Regions from separate parts of the Enterobacter sp. HK169 genome, predicted to be linked through region 1. Evidence: predicted binding sites of a transcription regulator. Region 1 holds the regulator's gene; each other region holds the start of a gene.
What was found. The regulator Fur, encoded in region 1, represses iron uptake genes when iron is present. The targets are predictions, from matches to a motif close to ATAATAATGAGAACNACTATCAA.

Region 1 (5,340 bases):
AGCAGGACAACACCATAGAGATGGCCTCCCTTGAATCCTGCATTCGCGAAGATCTCAACGAAAACGCCCCGCGCGCGATGGCCGTTATCGACCCGGTGAAGCTGGTTATCGAAAACTATCCGCAGGGTGAAAGCGAGCTGGTCTCCATGCCTAACCATCCGAACAAACCGGAAATGGGTAGCCGTGACGTGCCGTTCAGCGGTGACATCTGGATTGACCGCGCTGACTTCCGCGAAGAAGCCAACAAGCAGTACAAGCGTCTGGTGCTGGGTAAAGAAGTGCGTCTGCGTAATGCCTACGTCATCAAAGCCGAGCGCGTAGAGAAAGATGCTGAAGGGAATATCACCACCATCTTCTGTTCTTATGACGCTGAAACGCTGAGCAAAGATCCGGCGGATGGCCGCAAGGTGAAAGGCGTGATTCACTGGGTGAGCGCTTCCCACGCGCTGCCGGTAGAAATCCGTCTGTACGATCGTCTGTTCAGCGTGCCTAACCCAGGTGCAGCGGAAGATTTCCTGGCGACCATCAACCCGGAATCTCTGGTAATCAAGCAGGGTTATGCGGAGCCTTCTCTGAAAGCCGCTGAAGCGGGCAAAGCGTTCCAGTTCGAACGTGAAGGTTACTTCTGCCTGGACAGCCGTTACAGCACGGCGGAAAAACCGGTATTTAACCGTACCGTAGGCCTGCGTGATACCTGGACGAAGATCGGCGAATAATATTGCTGCTCTGGTCAATGAGAGACAAACGCCGCACTATGCGGCGTTTTTTTATTTAACGATCAGGGGATTAAGACAGGGCCTAAAAAGGCGTGATAAAAATATCAGGTCAATGAGGTGCTACTTATTTTTCAAAAAAAAGTTTGTATTATTGCGGAAATTAAAAAGGTTATAAAAAAGGAAAGAATTCTCACGTCTAGCCACTGAAATACCTGATAATCCCCCGCCATTCCTCGCCTCCTCACAAATGTTACAAAGCGCTACCAATTATGTGCACTTCGTCATAGTCCTGACTTTTGTCCGCTAAAAAGCATTGATAATTCGCGTCGCGAAAAATAACCTAAAGACGGTAGTTAATTCGAGGGTATTTAAAACTACCCCTGACCATTTGGTCTTTTTTATTTACGCCGCTTCAGGCGTTTTAATTCGTCAAAGAGGAATAATCTATGCGTACGTTCAGTGGCAAACGTAGTGCGCTGGCGCTGGCTATTGCCGGTGTGACAGCAATGTCGGGTCTGGTGGTGACACCAGAGGCGAAAGCGGCGGGCTTCATCGATGATTCTACCCTCACGGGCGGTATTTATTACTGGCAGCGTGAACGTGACCGTAAAGACGTCACCGAAGACAAATACAAAACCAACCTTTCTCACTCCACCTGGAACGCCAACCTGGACTTCCAGTCAGGCTATGCCGCGGATATGTTCGGTCTGGATATTGCTGCGTTTACCGCGATTGAAATGGCGGAAAACGGCGACAGCGCCCACCCGAACGAAATTGCCTTCTCCTCCAGCAACAAAGCCTATAAAGAAGACTGGTCCGGGGATAAGAGCGGCATTAGCCTTTACAAAGCCGCTGCAAAATTTAAATACGGTCCGGTCTGGGCGCGCGGTGGTTATATTCAGCCAACTGGCCAGACTCTGTTAGCACCGCACTGGAGCTTTATGCCGGGTACCTATCAGGGTGCCGAAGCCGGGGCGAACTTTGACTACGGTGATGCGGGTGCGTTGAGCTTCTCCTATATGTGGACCAACGAGTACAAAGCACCGTGGCACATCGAAATGGACAAGTTCTACCAGAACGATAAAAAAACCAAAGTCGATTACCTGCACTCGCTGGGCGCGAAGTACGACTTCAAAAACGATCTGGTGCTGGAAGCGGCATTTGGTCAGGCACAGGGCTATGTCGATCAGTACTTTGCTAAGGCCAGCTATAAATTCGATGTCGCGGGTAGCCCGCTGAGCACCAGCTACCAGTTCTACGGTACGCGCGACAAAGTCAGCAACGGTGGCGTCAACGACATTTATGACGGCACCGCGTGGCTACAGGCGTTAACCTTCGGCTACAAGGTCGGTCAGGTTGATTTGCGTCTGGAAGGCACATGGGTGAAGGCGGAAGGGCAGCAGGGCTACTTCCTGCAGCGTATGACCCCGACCTACGCCTCCTCCAACGGTCGTCTTGATATCTGGTGGGATAACCGCTCAGACTTCAACGCCGACGGCGAGAAAGCGGTCTTCTTCGGCGCAATGTATGACCTGAAAAACTGGAACCTGCCTGGCTGGGCGGTGGGCGCTTCTTACGCTTACGCCTGGGACGCAAAACCTGCCGATATGGCCACGCCGGACGCATACTACGATCCCAACTATCGCCTGAAAGAGTCTTCCTACAGCCTCGATGCTATCTATACCCTGCAGGATGGCCGTGCGAAAGGCACGATGTTCAAACTGCACTTCACCCAGTATGACAACCACTCCGATATCCCGAGCTATGCGGGCGGTTACGGCAACATCTTCCAGGATGAGCGTGACGTGAAATTCATGGTTATTGCCCCATTCACCATCTTCTGATAAACGCACCGGCGGGCTGAGTCCCGCCGGTATGGAGAATGCACATGATGAAAAAAATCGTAATCGTCGCGTTGCTGGCTTCAGGGCTGGCGGCGTGTGCTCAGAATCAGGCGCCGAAAGAGGACTCCCGTCTGAAGGAAGCGTATAGCGCCTGCATAAATACTGCGGAAGGATCGCCGGAGAAAATTCAGGCCTGTCAGAGCGTGCTGAACGTGCTGAAGAAAGAGAAAGCGCATGAGCAGTTCGCGACGCAGGAAAACGTCCGCGTGATGGATTATCAGGCCTGCATTCAGGCGCGTAAAACCGGTAACGATCAGGAAGTGGAGAAGCGTTGCGATAAGATCTGGAACGAGATACGCAACAACAATAAATAAGTTGCTTTACGCCCGGTGGCGCTGCGCTTACCGGGCCTACAAAGGTGTCATAGCCCGTAGGTCCGGTAAGCGCAGCGCCACCGGGCTTTTTCCAGGCAAAAAAAAAGCCAACCTTGCGGCTGGCTCAGAGTATGAATCTTATTATTTCGCGTCGTGCGCGTGATCGTCTTCGCGGCAATCGCCTTCAGCGCAGTGACCGTAAAGGTACAGGCTGTGGTTCGTCAGGCGGATGCCATGACGCGCCGCGATTTCACGCTGGCGCGCTTCGATGGAATCATCGCTGAATTCAATGACCTTGCCGCAATCGAGGCAGATCAGGTGATCGTGGTGCTGCTGCTGGGTCAGTTCGAAAACAGATTTACCGCCTTCGAAATTATGACGGGTAACAATGCCCGCGTCATCAAACTGGTTCAGCACGCGATAGACGGTAGCCAGCCCAATCTCTTCACCCATGTCGATAAGACGTTTATAAAGGTCTTCCGCACTGACATGGTGATTGTCTGGACCCTGAAGCACTTCAAGGATTTTTAACCGAGGAAGCGTAACTTTCAGGCCAGCCTTCTTTAATGCGGTATTGTTGTCAGTCATGCGGAATCTGTCCTGTTGCTAAACGATTCACTTCTGTAGGAAGTGACAGAAAATGCACCCGGGATAATGCGTCTCATTATAGAACTGCCATGGCTAAATGAAAACTGCAAGTCTCAGGCAAAATATGCTTATAAAAACGTGGTATCACCAACAAACTTGCTCAATGGAAAACCACGTTTTATCAGGGAGACATTGTACAGGTCTGGGCGAAAAAGTTAAAAGATTGTAGCGATTAATTTAATCGGTTTGACCTGGAGCATGGGCGCAACCGCAGTTGCGCCGCGATAAAATCAGGCGTTCAGAATATCATCCAGGTGCAGTTCTTCACGGATCTGCTTCACCCACTTCTCAACGCGCTCTGCGGTCAGTTCTGGCTGACGGTCTTCGTCGATGGCCAGGCCTACGAAATGATCGTCATCGGCCAGGCCTTTAGACGCTTCGAAGTGGTAACCGGCGGTCGGCCAGTGGCCTACGATAACCGCGCCGTTCGGCTCAATGATATCGCGGATGGTGCCCAGCGCGTCACAGAAGTATTCGGCGTAGTCTTCCTGATCGCCACAGCCAAACAGGGCGACCAGCTTACCGTTGAAGTCCACTTCTTCCAGCGTCGGGAAGAAATCATCCCAGTCGCACTGGGCTTCACCGTAGTACCAGGTTGGGATACCCAGCAGCAGAATGTCATAGCCTTCCAGATCTTCTTTGCTGCTCTTGGCGATGTCATGCACATCAGCAACGTCTTTACCGAGCTGTTTTTGAATGTTTTTTGCGATATTTTCGGTATTGCCGGTATCACTGCCAAAGAAAATGCCGATGATTGCCATGAGTAAAATAACCTCTTGAAACTTAATAGTATGGTGGCGCAATTCGGCCACGGATAAGGGCAATAATAGCAGAACTGGCAACCCTGCGGAAACAGCTATCGCGCAGGACTGCACTCTGTGCTACATGAAAAGGGTGAGAAAGGGGATTTTCAGACTTATGCCTGGCTGCGTAACGTCTCAAGCTGGACGAGCAACATCTCTTCAATGAGCTCGCTGCGGCTGATATTTCGGGCGTCAGCCAGCTCGTTCAGCGCGTCGACGGCGTCGGCGTTAAGCTTCAGTTCGACACGCTTAAGCCCACGATTTTTATCGCGTTTAAGCTGGTTGCGTTTATTGATACGCAGCTGTTCATCGCGCGAAAGCGGATTCGTCTTGGGTCGTCCCGGGCGACGCTCATTCGCGAACAGATCTAGTGTCGTACGGTCCGTTTGTTCTTTGGCCATGATTCTGAGACTTCGGGGGAAACACGCCGCCCTGCTAATGCCCGGGCGATAAGCGCGCCATCATACATCACCAAAAACGGCACGCCAACGACTGGAAGCCCGCAGCCTTCCAGTCGCTTTCTTTTTAATCAATTTGCAGTATCAGTGAGATAGCGGCGAATGGCGCGCAGTACAGCATCCGGTTTTTCCGCATGCACCCAGTGCCCGGCACCGGCAATCACGTGGGCGCGAGCCTGCGGGAATTGGGTCAGCAGCGTGTCGCGGTACGCGTCGGTAACGTAAGGCGAGTTTCCACCGCGAATAAAGAGGGTAGGGTGTGGCCAGGCCGGGACGGTTTCCCAGCCCACGATGTTATTGTACTGCTCCCAGAGTACCGGCACGTTAAAACGCCATTGGCCGTCAACAAACGACTTCAGCAGGAACTGCACGACGCCTTCTTCATCAAGATGCTCACGCATGACGGCAGCCGCCTGTTGGCGCGTCGCGACACCCGCTTTTGTGACCGCATTAATGGCGGCAAAAATCTCGTCGTGACGGCGGACGTCATAATCCAC
Region 2 (5,340 bases), 1.9 Mb from region 1:
AAAAAGGGGTCGGCTGCATTCCCTTCTCGCCGCTGGCCGGTGGACAATTGACCAACCGCTATCTCAACGGCATTCCGGCAGACTCACGCGCGGCAAGCGGCAGTCAGTTCCTGAACCCTGACCAGATCACCGAAGAGAAGCTGGAGAAGGTAAGAAAGCTGAACGCCATTGCGGAAGAGCGCGGTCAGAAGCTGTCCCAGATGGCGCTGGCCTGGGTATTACGCCATGAGAACGTGACGTCAGTGCTGATTGGGGCAAGTAAAACGGCCCAGATTGATGATGCCGTGGGGATGCTGGAAAAGCGCCATTTCTCTGCGGAAGAACTTGTCCGTATTGACACGATCCTGAACAGCTCAAAATAGAATCACTTTTAGCAAAAAGTGCTCCCATTCAGGAATTCGGAGTTGAGGCGATGAAACGAGGCTTTACCAACTCGTAATATTGCGTTAACAGGCCCCACAAGGGCCCCGATCGTGAAGGAGAAAGAGTATGTTCAGGTCACTGATTCTTGCAGCGGTATTATTGGCTTCAGCCCCGCTGATCGCCAATGCGGGCGAAATCACCCTGTTGCCATCAGTAAAATTACAAATTGGCGATCGTGACGATTACGGCAGATACTGGGACGGTGGCTACTGGCGCGACCGTGACTACTGGAACCGTCACTATGAGTGGCGCGGAGACCGCTGGTGGAAACATGATAACGGCAGACACCGCGGCTGGTATAAAGACAACGCGTATGAGCGCGGCTACCGTGAAGGCTGGAACGATCGTGACGACCGTCGCGGCGGCTGGGATCGCGGCGGGAAAGGACGCGGCCACGGTCATGGCCACGGTCACCATTAATACAAAAAGGAGCCTCCCGGCTCCTTTTTCTTTTAGAGCCCCAATGCGGTGCCAATAAGCAGCCACAGGTTCAGTGCCACTACCACCACCACGATTGCCCACCCGGTCCGTTTCACCAGCGTTGAGTTAACCAGTTCGCCCATCAGGGTTTTGTTGCTGGTAAAGATCAGCAGCGGCACCAGCGCCAGCGCGATACCAAAGCTCAGCAGCACCTGGCTCATGACCAGAATTCTCGTAGGATCAAGCCCCATCAGAATCACGATAAATGACGGGAGCATGGTGACGGAGCGACGAACCCACAGCGGAATATGGAAGCGGACAAACCCCTGCATCACCACCTGGCCTGCCAGCGTGCCCACTACCGTAGAAGAGAGACCGGCAGCCACCAGGCTGAGACCAAATATCGTGGCGGCAGCATGGCTCAGTAAGGGCTCCAGCGTGAGATAGGCCTGGTCGAGATCGGCAATACCGGTGTGGCCGTTAAAGTGGAAAGCGGCGGCTGCGGTAGCCATCATCGCCAGATTGACAAACCCCGCGATGGTCATGGCAATCGCCACGTCCCATTTGGTGGCGGAGTAACGCTCTTTGCGCGTTCCACCGTGGAGATGCTGGGTCAGCGAGGAGTGCAGGTAAATCACATGCGGCATGATGGTCGCCCCCAATACCCCGGCGGCCAGGAACACCGCTTCCGAGGTTGGCAGGCTTGGGATTGCCATACCTTTGCCGAGCTGCACCAGATTCGGCTGTGAGAAAATCAGCTCGACGATATAGGCCGCCGCGACAAACAGCAGCAGACCGCCGATAACCTTCTCCAGCGGCTTTTGACCCCGACGCTGCAGCATCAGGATCAGGAAAGTGGCAATCCCGGTCAGTACCGCCCCCTGCAACAGCGACACGCCCAGAATCAGCTTAAAGCCGATCGCTGCGCCGATAAATTCAGCGAGGTCAGTGGCCATGGCGATGATTTCCGCCTGGACCCAATAGAGCCAGACGGCCGGACGCGGATAATGGTCGCGAATTTGCTCCGCCAGGTTTTTACCCGTGGCAATCCCCAGCTTTGCTGAGAGCATCTGAATCAGCATCGCCATCAGGTTAGCCCAGACGACCACCCACAGCAGCTTATAGCCGAAGCTGGCCCCGGCCTGAATATTGGTCGCAAAGTTACCTGGATCGATATAGCCAATGGCAGCGATGAACGCAGGTCCCATTAATGCGAACCGCAACTTGCGCGCGGCTCTGCCACTGCTACCCTCTACGCGACTGTTTGTCATTACTGCCTCTGAAATATAGCCTTTGCTATGTTTAATGCTATCAAAATGAGAATGATTATCAAGATCATTTATGCTGTTTACAGTGATTTCTCTGATAGCTTTGAACGATAGACGGGCGGGTAAGTGGGGCGATCTAACAGAAACTAAAATCGCGCGCGCTTTTGTGAAGACTAGCACACAAACTTAACTTTTCACTCATTTACCTAACATAACAAAAATGTATTGTGGATCACTATTTTTGAGACTCGTCACAGGATGTAACTATAGTGTGTCCTCGATCTCGTTTTCTTTTCGCTTGTTACATAGAATGTGCACGAAAATTAAACCTGCCTCATATTTGGAGCAAATATGGACCGCGTCCTTCATTTTGTCCTGGCACTTGTTGTCGTTACTGCACTTGCATTGCTGGTCAGCACAGACCGCAAAAAAATTCGTATCCGTTATGTTGTCCAGCTGCTGGTCATTGAAGTTTTACTTGCGTGGTTCTTCCTGAACTCCAACGTAGGCCTCGGCTTCGTGAAAGGCTTCTCCGAAATGTTCGAAAAACTGCTCGGATTCGCCAATGAAGGGACCAACTTTGTCTTCGGTAAAATGAACGACGAAGGTCTGGCGTTCTTCTTCCTGAAGGTTCTCTGCCCTATCGTCTTCATCTCCGCGCTGATCGGTATCCTGCAGCACATCCGCGTTCTGCCGTTCGTTATTCGTGGAATTGGTTTCCTGTTATCCAAAGTGAACGGCATGGGCAAGCTGGAATCCTTCAACGCCGTCAGTTCCCTGATCCTCGGTCAGTCTGAGAACTTCATCGCGTATAAAGATATTCTCGGCAAAATGTCCCGCAACCGCATGTACACCATGGCGGCAACCGCAATGTCTACCGTGTCCATGTCTATCGTGGGCGCGTATATGACCATGCTGGAGCCAAAGTATGTTGTTGCGGCGCTGGTTCTGAACATGTTCAGCACCTTTATCGTTCTGTCGCTGATCAACCCGTACCGCGTTGACGCAAGCGAAGAGAACATTCAGATGTCAAACCTGCACGAAGGCCAGAGCTTCTTCGAAATGCTGGGTGAGTACATTCTGGCGGGCTTCAAAGTGGCGATTATCGTTGCCGCCATGCTGATCGGCTTCATTGCGCTGATTTCTGCGCTGAACGCCCTGTTCGCCGCGGTGCTGGGTATCTCCTTCCAGGGTATTCTGGGCTACATCTTCTACCCGGTTGCCTGGGTGATGGGTGTTCCGGCTCACGAAGCGCTGCAGGTGGGCAGCATCATGGCAACCAAACTGGTTTCTAACGAATTCGTTGCGATGATGGATCTGCAGAAAATTGCCAGCACGCTTTCTCCGCGCGCGGAAGGCATTCTGTCCGTGTTCCTGGTCTCCTTCGCGAACTTCTCGTCCATCGGGATTATCGCGGGCGCGATTAAAGGTCTGAACGAAGAACAGGGCAACGTGGTTTCTCGCTTTGGCCTGAAGCTGGTTTACGGCTCTACGCTGGTGAGCGTCCTGTCTGCTTCTATCGCGGCACTGGTACTCTAACGTTTAGCGTTAAACAAAAACCGGGAGCCTGGCTCCCGGTTTTTTTATGCCCGCAATTCTTCCAGCGGTTTGGGTTTGCCTATCAGGTAGCCCTGCAGGTAATCCACGCCGAAGCGAAGCAGCATCTCGCGCTGCGCCGGTGTTTCGACGTATTCCGCTACGACGCACAGCGATTTCGTCTTCGCCAGATTACACATCGACTGCACGATCATCGCATCCATATCATCGGTACAAATGTCTTTAATAAAGCAGCCGTCAATTTTAATGATGTCTGCCTGCAGGCGTCTGAGGCGCTCGTAGTTGGCGTAGCCGGTACCAAAATCATCTATAGCAATCCGGAAACCGTAATCCCGCAGTTGCTGAATATTGTGGATGCTGCTGCCTGAATTTGAGAAGGCCTGCTCTTCGGTAATCTCAATCACGACGGACTGAGGCGCAACGCCGTAGCGTTCAAAGAGCGCACAAATCTCGGACGCCACCTCTTTTTGCATCAGCGTAAGCGGCATCAGATTAACGGAGAAACGAGCGCCAGCCTGCGTTGAAGGGTGATCGCGCAGCCACAGCAGTAATTTCTCCATGACGCACATATCAAACCGGTGGCTAAGGTTGAACTGGGCAATCAACGGAATAAAGCGGTCAGGAGTGAAGATCTCGCCCTCGCTCTCCATACGCGCCAGAATTTCGTAGTAGCCGCTCCCGTCCGCCTTCTGGATCGGTTGCGCGTATAAATGGAACTGGCCCGCCTCCAGGGCATGCTTAATCCGCGCCAGCATCAGGACTCGCTCTGTCGTTTGCCCTGATGCCGCCTCGAGGCTATTCGTGAGCGCAAGCACGTTGTTTGCTGCTCCGCAGGATTGCTCGGCCAGCCAGCTCAGCTGCCCCAGCGTGTGGTGCAGTTTTTCGCCGTTTTCGACCATTCCCCAGGACGCACCGAATTCAATATCCAGCCCGGTGTTGTTCCAAAAAATCTTACGGCTGTTCAGTCGATCAACCATATGCTGGAGGCGCTCAGCGGTTCCCGGGCCCAGTAATACCAGCACAAGCTCGCTTCCGGGAAGCTGGAAGAGCGTCTCATCTTTTTGCAGGAGAGGCTGCAGCGACGTGGCGATCGTACGTTTGCAATGGACCCGCATCAGGATCCCATAATGGCGGCTCAAAAATTCCAGGTTATCCATACGCAGAATACTCACTTTTGCATCCGGGTGAATCTCAAGATAATCCTCCAGCGCACGAATATTGGGCAATCCGGTCAGCGGATCGGTGAGCGCCCTCCCCTGCCAGCCCCGCTTAAGCCACTCGCTGCGCTGGTAAATGCGCGACATGTAAAGCAGACAGATCGCGAATGAGATAAGCACGGACAGAATAAAAGAGAGCGAATGGCCCGATTCCACCCCGTTAAGGAAATTGTAGTTGTAGGTCAACAGCAGGAGCGCAGATACAGCCCACAGCAGAGAAATCAACGCATAGGTCAGTCGGCTTATCGCTAAGGTAAAAAGAATAAAAATCAGCGGCATCAAATAGCCCGCAATGACGGGAGATTCAAAAGGACCACATAAAATGACGAGAATGAAACTTAATAGCACCAGCCAGGCAAAAATATATAATGAATTCTTGTGAAAAAACACGGGCTTCACGCTTCGTCGCCAGAAACTTATTGCATAACGGGGATTAATTATCATTCTTAACGGGT
Region 3 (5,340 bases), 1.7 Mb from region 1:
AGTCTTCTGAGCACGAGTACCCTGACGAGCACCAGCTGCATAAGCAACAACAACCTGGTGAACCAGCGCTTCGTTGAAATCACGACCGAAGGTAGTTTCGGAAACAGTCAGCGCGCTCTGCGCGTCTTTCAATACTAATTCCATTGCTATCCCCTTACGCCTTCACAGCTGGTTTAACGATCAGGTCGCTACCGGTTGCACCCGGAACTGCACCTTTAACCAGCAGCAGGTTGCGCTCAGCGTCAACACGTACTACGTCCAGGCTCTGAACGGTCACACGTTCGTTACCCAGCTGACCTGCCATTTTCTTGCCTTTGAACACTTTGCCCGGAGTCTGGTTCTGACCGATAGAACCCGGAACGCGGTGAGACAAGGAGTTACCGTGGGTAGCGTCCTGGGTACGGAAGTTCCAGCGCTTAACGGTACCAGCAAAACCTTTACCTTTAGAGGTACCGGTTACGTCAACTTTTTTAACGTCAGCAAACAGCTCAACGCTAATGTCCTGACCTACGGTGAACTCTTCGCCTTCAGCAAGACGGAATTCCCACAGACCACGGCCAGCTTCTACGCCAGCTTTAGCGAAGTGACCCGCTTCTGGTTTGGTTACACGGTTAGCTTTTTTAGCACCAGTGGTCACCTGAACAGCGCGGTAGCCATCGTTAGCCAGATCTTTAACCTGGGTAACGCGGTTTGCTTCAACTTCGATTACGGTTACTGGGATTGAAACGCCATCTTCAGTGAAGATGCGGGTCATGCCCACTTTTTTACCGACTAAACCAATCATTGTATCAACCTCTCAATCGCTCGATGACCTGATTAACCCAGGCTGATCTGCACGTCTACACCGGCAGCCAGATCCAGACGCATCAGAGCATCAACGGTTTTCTCAGTTGGCTCAACGATGTCAACCAGACGCTTGTGAGTGCGGATTTCGTACTGATCGCGCGCGTCTTTGTTGACGTGCGGAGAGATCAGAACGGTGAAGCGCTCTTTGCGGGTCGGCAGCGGGATCGGACCACGGACTTGCGCACCAGTGCGCTTAGCAGTCTCGACGATTTCCGCGGTTGATTGATCGATCAGACGATGATCAAACGCTTTAAGGCGGATACGGATTCTTTGGTTCTGCATGAGACCAGAGCTCCAATTATTTTATAAACGAAAATGATTACTCCTCAAACCCATTACGATTGATGGGAGAGTGTAACCGTTCTTACGTAGCTCCCCAATTGGGAGCATTGTTGAGTAACAAAATGAGCTACTCTGGTTCTGATTGAACCCGCCGTCAATTACGACAAGCCCGCGCATTATACGTAAATCTGGACAAGACGCAAGTGCCGTTTAGAAATTAAGCGCCAGAGGCGCAGTATGCGTAAGGGCGCGCAACTTTTTACGCAATGTATCCCTTCTCAAGGCTTTGTCTCGAGCCCCTACGCAAGTGTCGTTTTTATAGATTGCCGCCCAGGCCGATTATAGCGAGGATGCGCTCAAACCCCTTTGAGGCCTTTTCCATGTTAACCACCCTCCCCTTTTTGCTGGTCTATTTTTCGCTGACTGCCTTTCTCGTCCGTGCAGATATTCGCTACGGACTGCTTCCGGATAAGTTTCTCTGCCCGCTGCTCTGGGCGGGCCTGCTCTTTCAGCTCTGCGTCCAACCTGATTTTCTGCCAAGTGCAGTGGTGGGAGCGATGGCTGGATATGTCGGCTTTGCCGTTATTTACTGGGGATATCGGTTTATCTGCCGGCGTGAAGGGATGGGATACGGCGATGTAAAATACCTGGCGGCGCTTGGTGCGTGGCATGGCTGGTGCATGCTGCCTACGCTGGCGTTACTCGCTGCGCTTATGGCGCTACTTAGCATTCTTGTGTTTTCGTTACTCACCGGCGATAAGGGAGCATTAAAAAACCCACTGCCTTTTGGGCCATTTCTGGCAGCAGCGGGTTTATGCGTAGGCTGGAAGACGGTGGTTACTCTTCCACTTTAATCTGCGACTGAAGGTAGTTCTGCAGACCGATTTTAGCAATCAGATCCAGCTCCGTTTCCAGCCAATCAATATGACCTTCTTCATCGGCCAGGATCTGGATCATCATATCGCGACTAACGTAGTCATGTACGCTGTCGGCATAGGCAATGGCTTCACGGAGATCTTTGGCGCCTTCAAGTTCCAGCCTGAGGTCGGAACGCAGCATCTCTTCGACATCTTCTCCGATGCCCAGCTTTCCAAGATCCTGCAGGTTTGGAATGCCTTCAAGGAATAAAATACGCTCGATATATTTATCAGCGTGCTTCATTTCATCGATCGATTCATGGTACTCAACGTCGTTCAGACGTTTAAGCCCCCAGTTTTTGAACATTCTCGCGTGAAGAAAGTACTGGTTAATTGCGACAAGCTCATTTCCCAATAATTTATTGAGATAACTTATGATTTTAACATCACCTTTCATTATATAGTCCCTCCGCTTCCACTCATTGAAGCGTAGATCGGGCTACAGGGATGTCAAAAAAAAGATGGGCGCTTACGCGATCTCTTTGTATTCCGGGATCTGCATCAATTCGTCCTGCATGATCTCTCGCGCAGCACGTACACATTTACCGCATTGATTTCCCACCGGAACAAATTTGCGTAGTTGCTGAAATGACTGAGGCTGAAACTGGCGAACGGCCTGACGTATTTTCTTGTCGCTTACACCATTACATAAACAAACGTACATAGAGACTCCCGTTCAAATTATGCGCAAAGTGTAAGTGAGAATGGTTATGATTACAATAGCACAAACGCCACAATACGGGGCGGGAGCAGGCAAAAAATGCGAAATTTTGTGACAGTAACTGAGCGGCAGAAAACAAAAAAGGACGCCGAAGCGTCCTTTTTTTTATTCGGGGATAATTAATTAGCCCAGAACTTTAGCAACAACGCCCGCGCCAACGGTACGGCCGCCTTCACGGATTGCGAAACGCAGACCGTCGTCCATCGCGATTGGGTGGATCAGAGTCACAACCATCTTGATGTTGTCGCCTGGCATTACCATCTCAACGCCTTCTGGCAGTTCGATGGTACCGGTCACGTCAGTTGTACGGAAGTAGAACTGTGGACGGTAGCCTTTGAAGAACGGAGTATGACGGCCGCCTTCGTCTTTAGACAGGATGTACACTTCAGATTCGAACTTGGTGTGTGGCTTGATTGAGCCTGGCTTCGCCAGAACCTGACCACGTTCGATTTCTTCACGTTTGATACCACGCAGCAGAACACCAACGTTCTCACCAGCACGGCCTTCGTCCAGCAGTTTGCGGAACATTTCAACGCCAGTACAGGTAGACTTCGCAGTCTCTTTGATACCAACGATTTCAACTTCTTCACCAACTTTGATGATACCGCGCTCTACACGACCGGTAACAACGGTACCACGACCGGAGATGGAGAATACGTCTTCGATTGGCAGCAGGAATGGCTTGTCAATCGCACGCTCTGGTTCTGGGATGTAAGAATCCAGGAAGCCAGCCAGTTCGATGATTTTCGCTTCCCACTCAGCTTCGCCTTCCAGCGCTTTCAGAGCAGAACCACGAACGATTGGAGTATCGTCGCCCGGGAAATCGTACTGAGACAGCAGTTCACGAACTTCCATCTCTACCAGTTCCAGCAGCTCTTCGTCATCAACCATGTCGCATTTGTTCAGGAACACGATGATGAAAGGAACGCCTACCTGACGACCCAGCAGGATGTGCTCACGAGTCTGAGGCATTGGGCCGTCAGTCGCAGCAACAACCAGGATCGCGCCGTCCATCTGCGCAGCACCGGTGATCATGTTTTTAACATAGTCGGCGTGGCCTGGGCAGTCTACGTGTGCGTAGTGGCGAGTCGGGGTGTCATATTCAACGTGGGAAGTGTTGATGGTGATACCACGAGCTTTTTCTTCTGGTGCGTTATCGATCTGGTCGAATGCACGAGCAGAACCACCGTAGGTTTTAGCCAGAACGGTAGTGATTGCAGCAGTCAGGGTAGTTTTACCATGGTCAACGTGGCCGATAGTACCAACGTTGACGTGCGGTTTTGTACGTTCAAATTTTTCTTTAGACACGGCTATATTCCTTACTATAGTGCTCTCCCCTGTGGAGAGAGCACGGGACTTAGGTTTTAATCCTGTGGATTACTTACCACGGGCTTCAATAACGGCCTGAGCAACGTTGTTAGGCGCATCATCATACTTCAGGAATTCCATGGTGTATGATGCACGACCTTTGGTCAGAGAACGCAGCTGAGTTGCATATCCGAACATTTCAGACAGCGGAACTTCAGCGTGGATCTTAACGCCAGTTACTTCGGATTCCTGACCACGCAGCATACCGCGACGACGGCTCAAGTCACCGATAACGTCACCGGTGTTCTCTTCAGGAGTTTCTACTTCAACCTTCATGATTGGCTCAAGCAGAACTGGTTTTGCTTTCTTAAAGCCTTCTTTAAAGGCAATAGACGCAGCCAGTTTAAACGCCAGTTCAGAGGAGTCAACGTCGTGGTAAGAACCGAAGTGCAGACGAACACCCATGTCAACAACCGGATAGCCAGCCAGAGGGCCCGCTTTCAGCTGTTCCTGGATGCCTTTATCAACGGCTGGGATGTATTCGCCAGGAATTACACCACCTTTGATGTCGTTGATGAACTCGTAACCTTTCGGGTTAGAGCCCGGCTCCAGTGGGTACATGTCGATCACAACGTGACCGTACTGACCGCGACCACCAGACTGCTTAGCGTGTTTACCTTCAACATCGGTAACTTTCGCGCGAATCGCTTCGCGGTAAGCAACCTGAGGTTTACCCACGTTCGCTTCAACGTTGAATTCACGCTTCATACGGTCAACGATGATGTCCAGGTGCAGTTCACCCATACCAGCGATGATGGTCTGGTTAGATTCTTCATCAGTCCATACGCGGAATGATGGGTCTTCTTTCGCCAGACGGCCCAGAGCCAGACCCATTTTTTCCTGGTCAGCTTTGGTTTTTGGTTCAACTGCGATGGAGATTACCGGCTCAGGGAATTCCATACGCTCCAGAATGATCGGGTGATCCGGGTCACACAGGGTGTCACCAGTGGTCACGTCTTTCAGACCGATAGCTGCAGCGATGTCGCCCGCACGAACTTCTTTGATCTCTTCACGTTTGTTAGCGTGCATCTGTACGATACGGCCAAAACGTTCACGCGCCGCTTTCACGGAGTTCAGGATGGTGTCACCGGAGTTAACCACACCAGAGTAAACGCGGAAGAAGGTCAGGTTACCCACGAATGGGTCGGTAGCAATTTTGAACGCCAGTGCAGAGAATGGCTCTTCGTCGCTTGCGTGACGCTCAGC

Region 2: a site for Fur is predicted at 2,154-2,176, ahead of EnteroDNA1_RS07750 (Nramp family divalent metal transporter). Genes of this name have one in related genera too.
Region 3: a site for Fur is predicted at 2,744-2,766, ahead of bfd (bacterioferritin-associated ferredoxin). Genes of this name have one in related genera too.

The regions. Positions count from the first base shown of each region.
Region 1 is NZ_CP017087.1:4,238,219-4,243,558, forward strand. It holds gene glnS (glutamine--tRNA ligase) at 1-716, shown strand, start outside; gene chiP (chitoporin ChiP) at 1,163-2,560, shown strand; gene chiQ (ChiQ/YbfN family lipoprotein) at 2,608-2,934, shown strand; gene fur (ferric iron uptake transcriptional regulator) at 3,076-3,522, opposite strand; gene fldA (flavodoxin FldA) at 3,813-4,343, opposite strand; gene ybfE (LexA regulated protein) at 4,499-4,786, opposite strand; gene ybfF (esterase) at 4,915-5,340, opposite strand, start outside.
Region 2 is NZ_CP017087.1:1,633,171-1,638,510, forward strand. It holds gene mgrA (L-glyceraldehyde 3-phosphate reductase) at 1-362, shown strand, start outside; gene EnteroDNA1_RS07745 (DUF2502 domain-containing protein) at 490-843, shown strand; gene EnteroDNA1_RS07750 (Nramp family divalent metal transporter) at 876-2,114, opposite strand; gene EnteroDNA1_RS07755 (NupC/NupG family nucleoside CNT transporter) at 2,463-3,650, shown strand; gene EnteroDNA1_RS07760 (sensor domain-containing phosphodiesterase) at 3,695-5,340, opposite strand, start outside.
Region 3 is NZ_CP017087.1:2,528,354-2,533,693, forward strand. It holds gene rplD (50S ribosomal protein L4) at 1-144, opposite strand, end outside; gene rplC (50S ribosomal protein L3) at 155-784, opposite strand; gene rpsJ (30S ribosomal protein S10) at 817-1,128, opposite strand; gene EnteroDNA1_RS12070 (prepilin peptidase) at 1,509-1,982, shown strand; gene bfr (bacterioferritin) at 1,966-2,442, opposite strand; gene bfd (bacterioferritin-associated ferredoxin) at 2,515-2,709, opposite strand; gene tuf (elongation factor Tu) at 2,890-4,074, opposite strand; gene fusA (elongation factor G) at 4,144-5,340, opposite strand, start outside.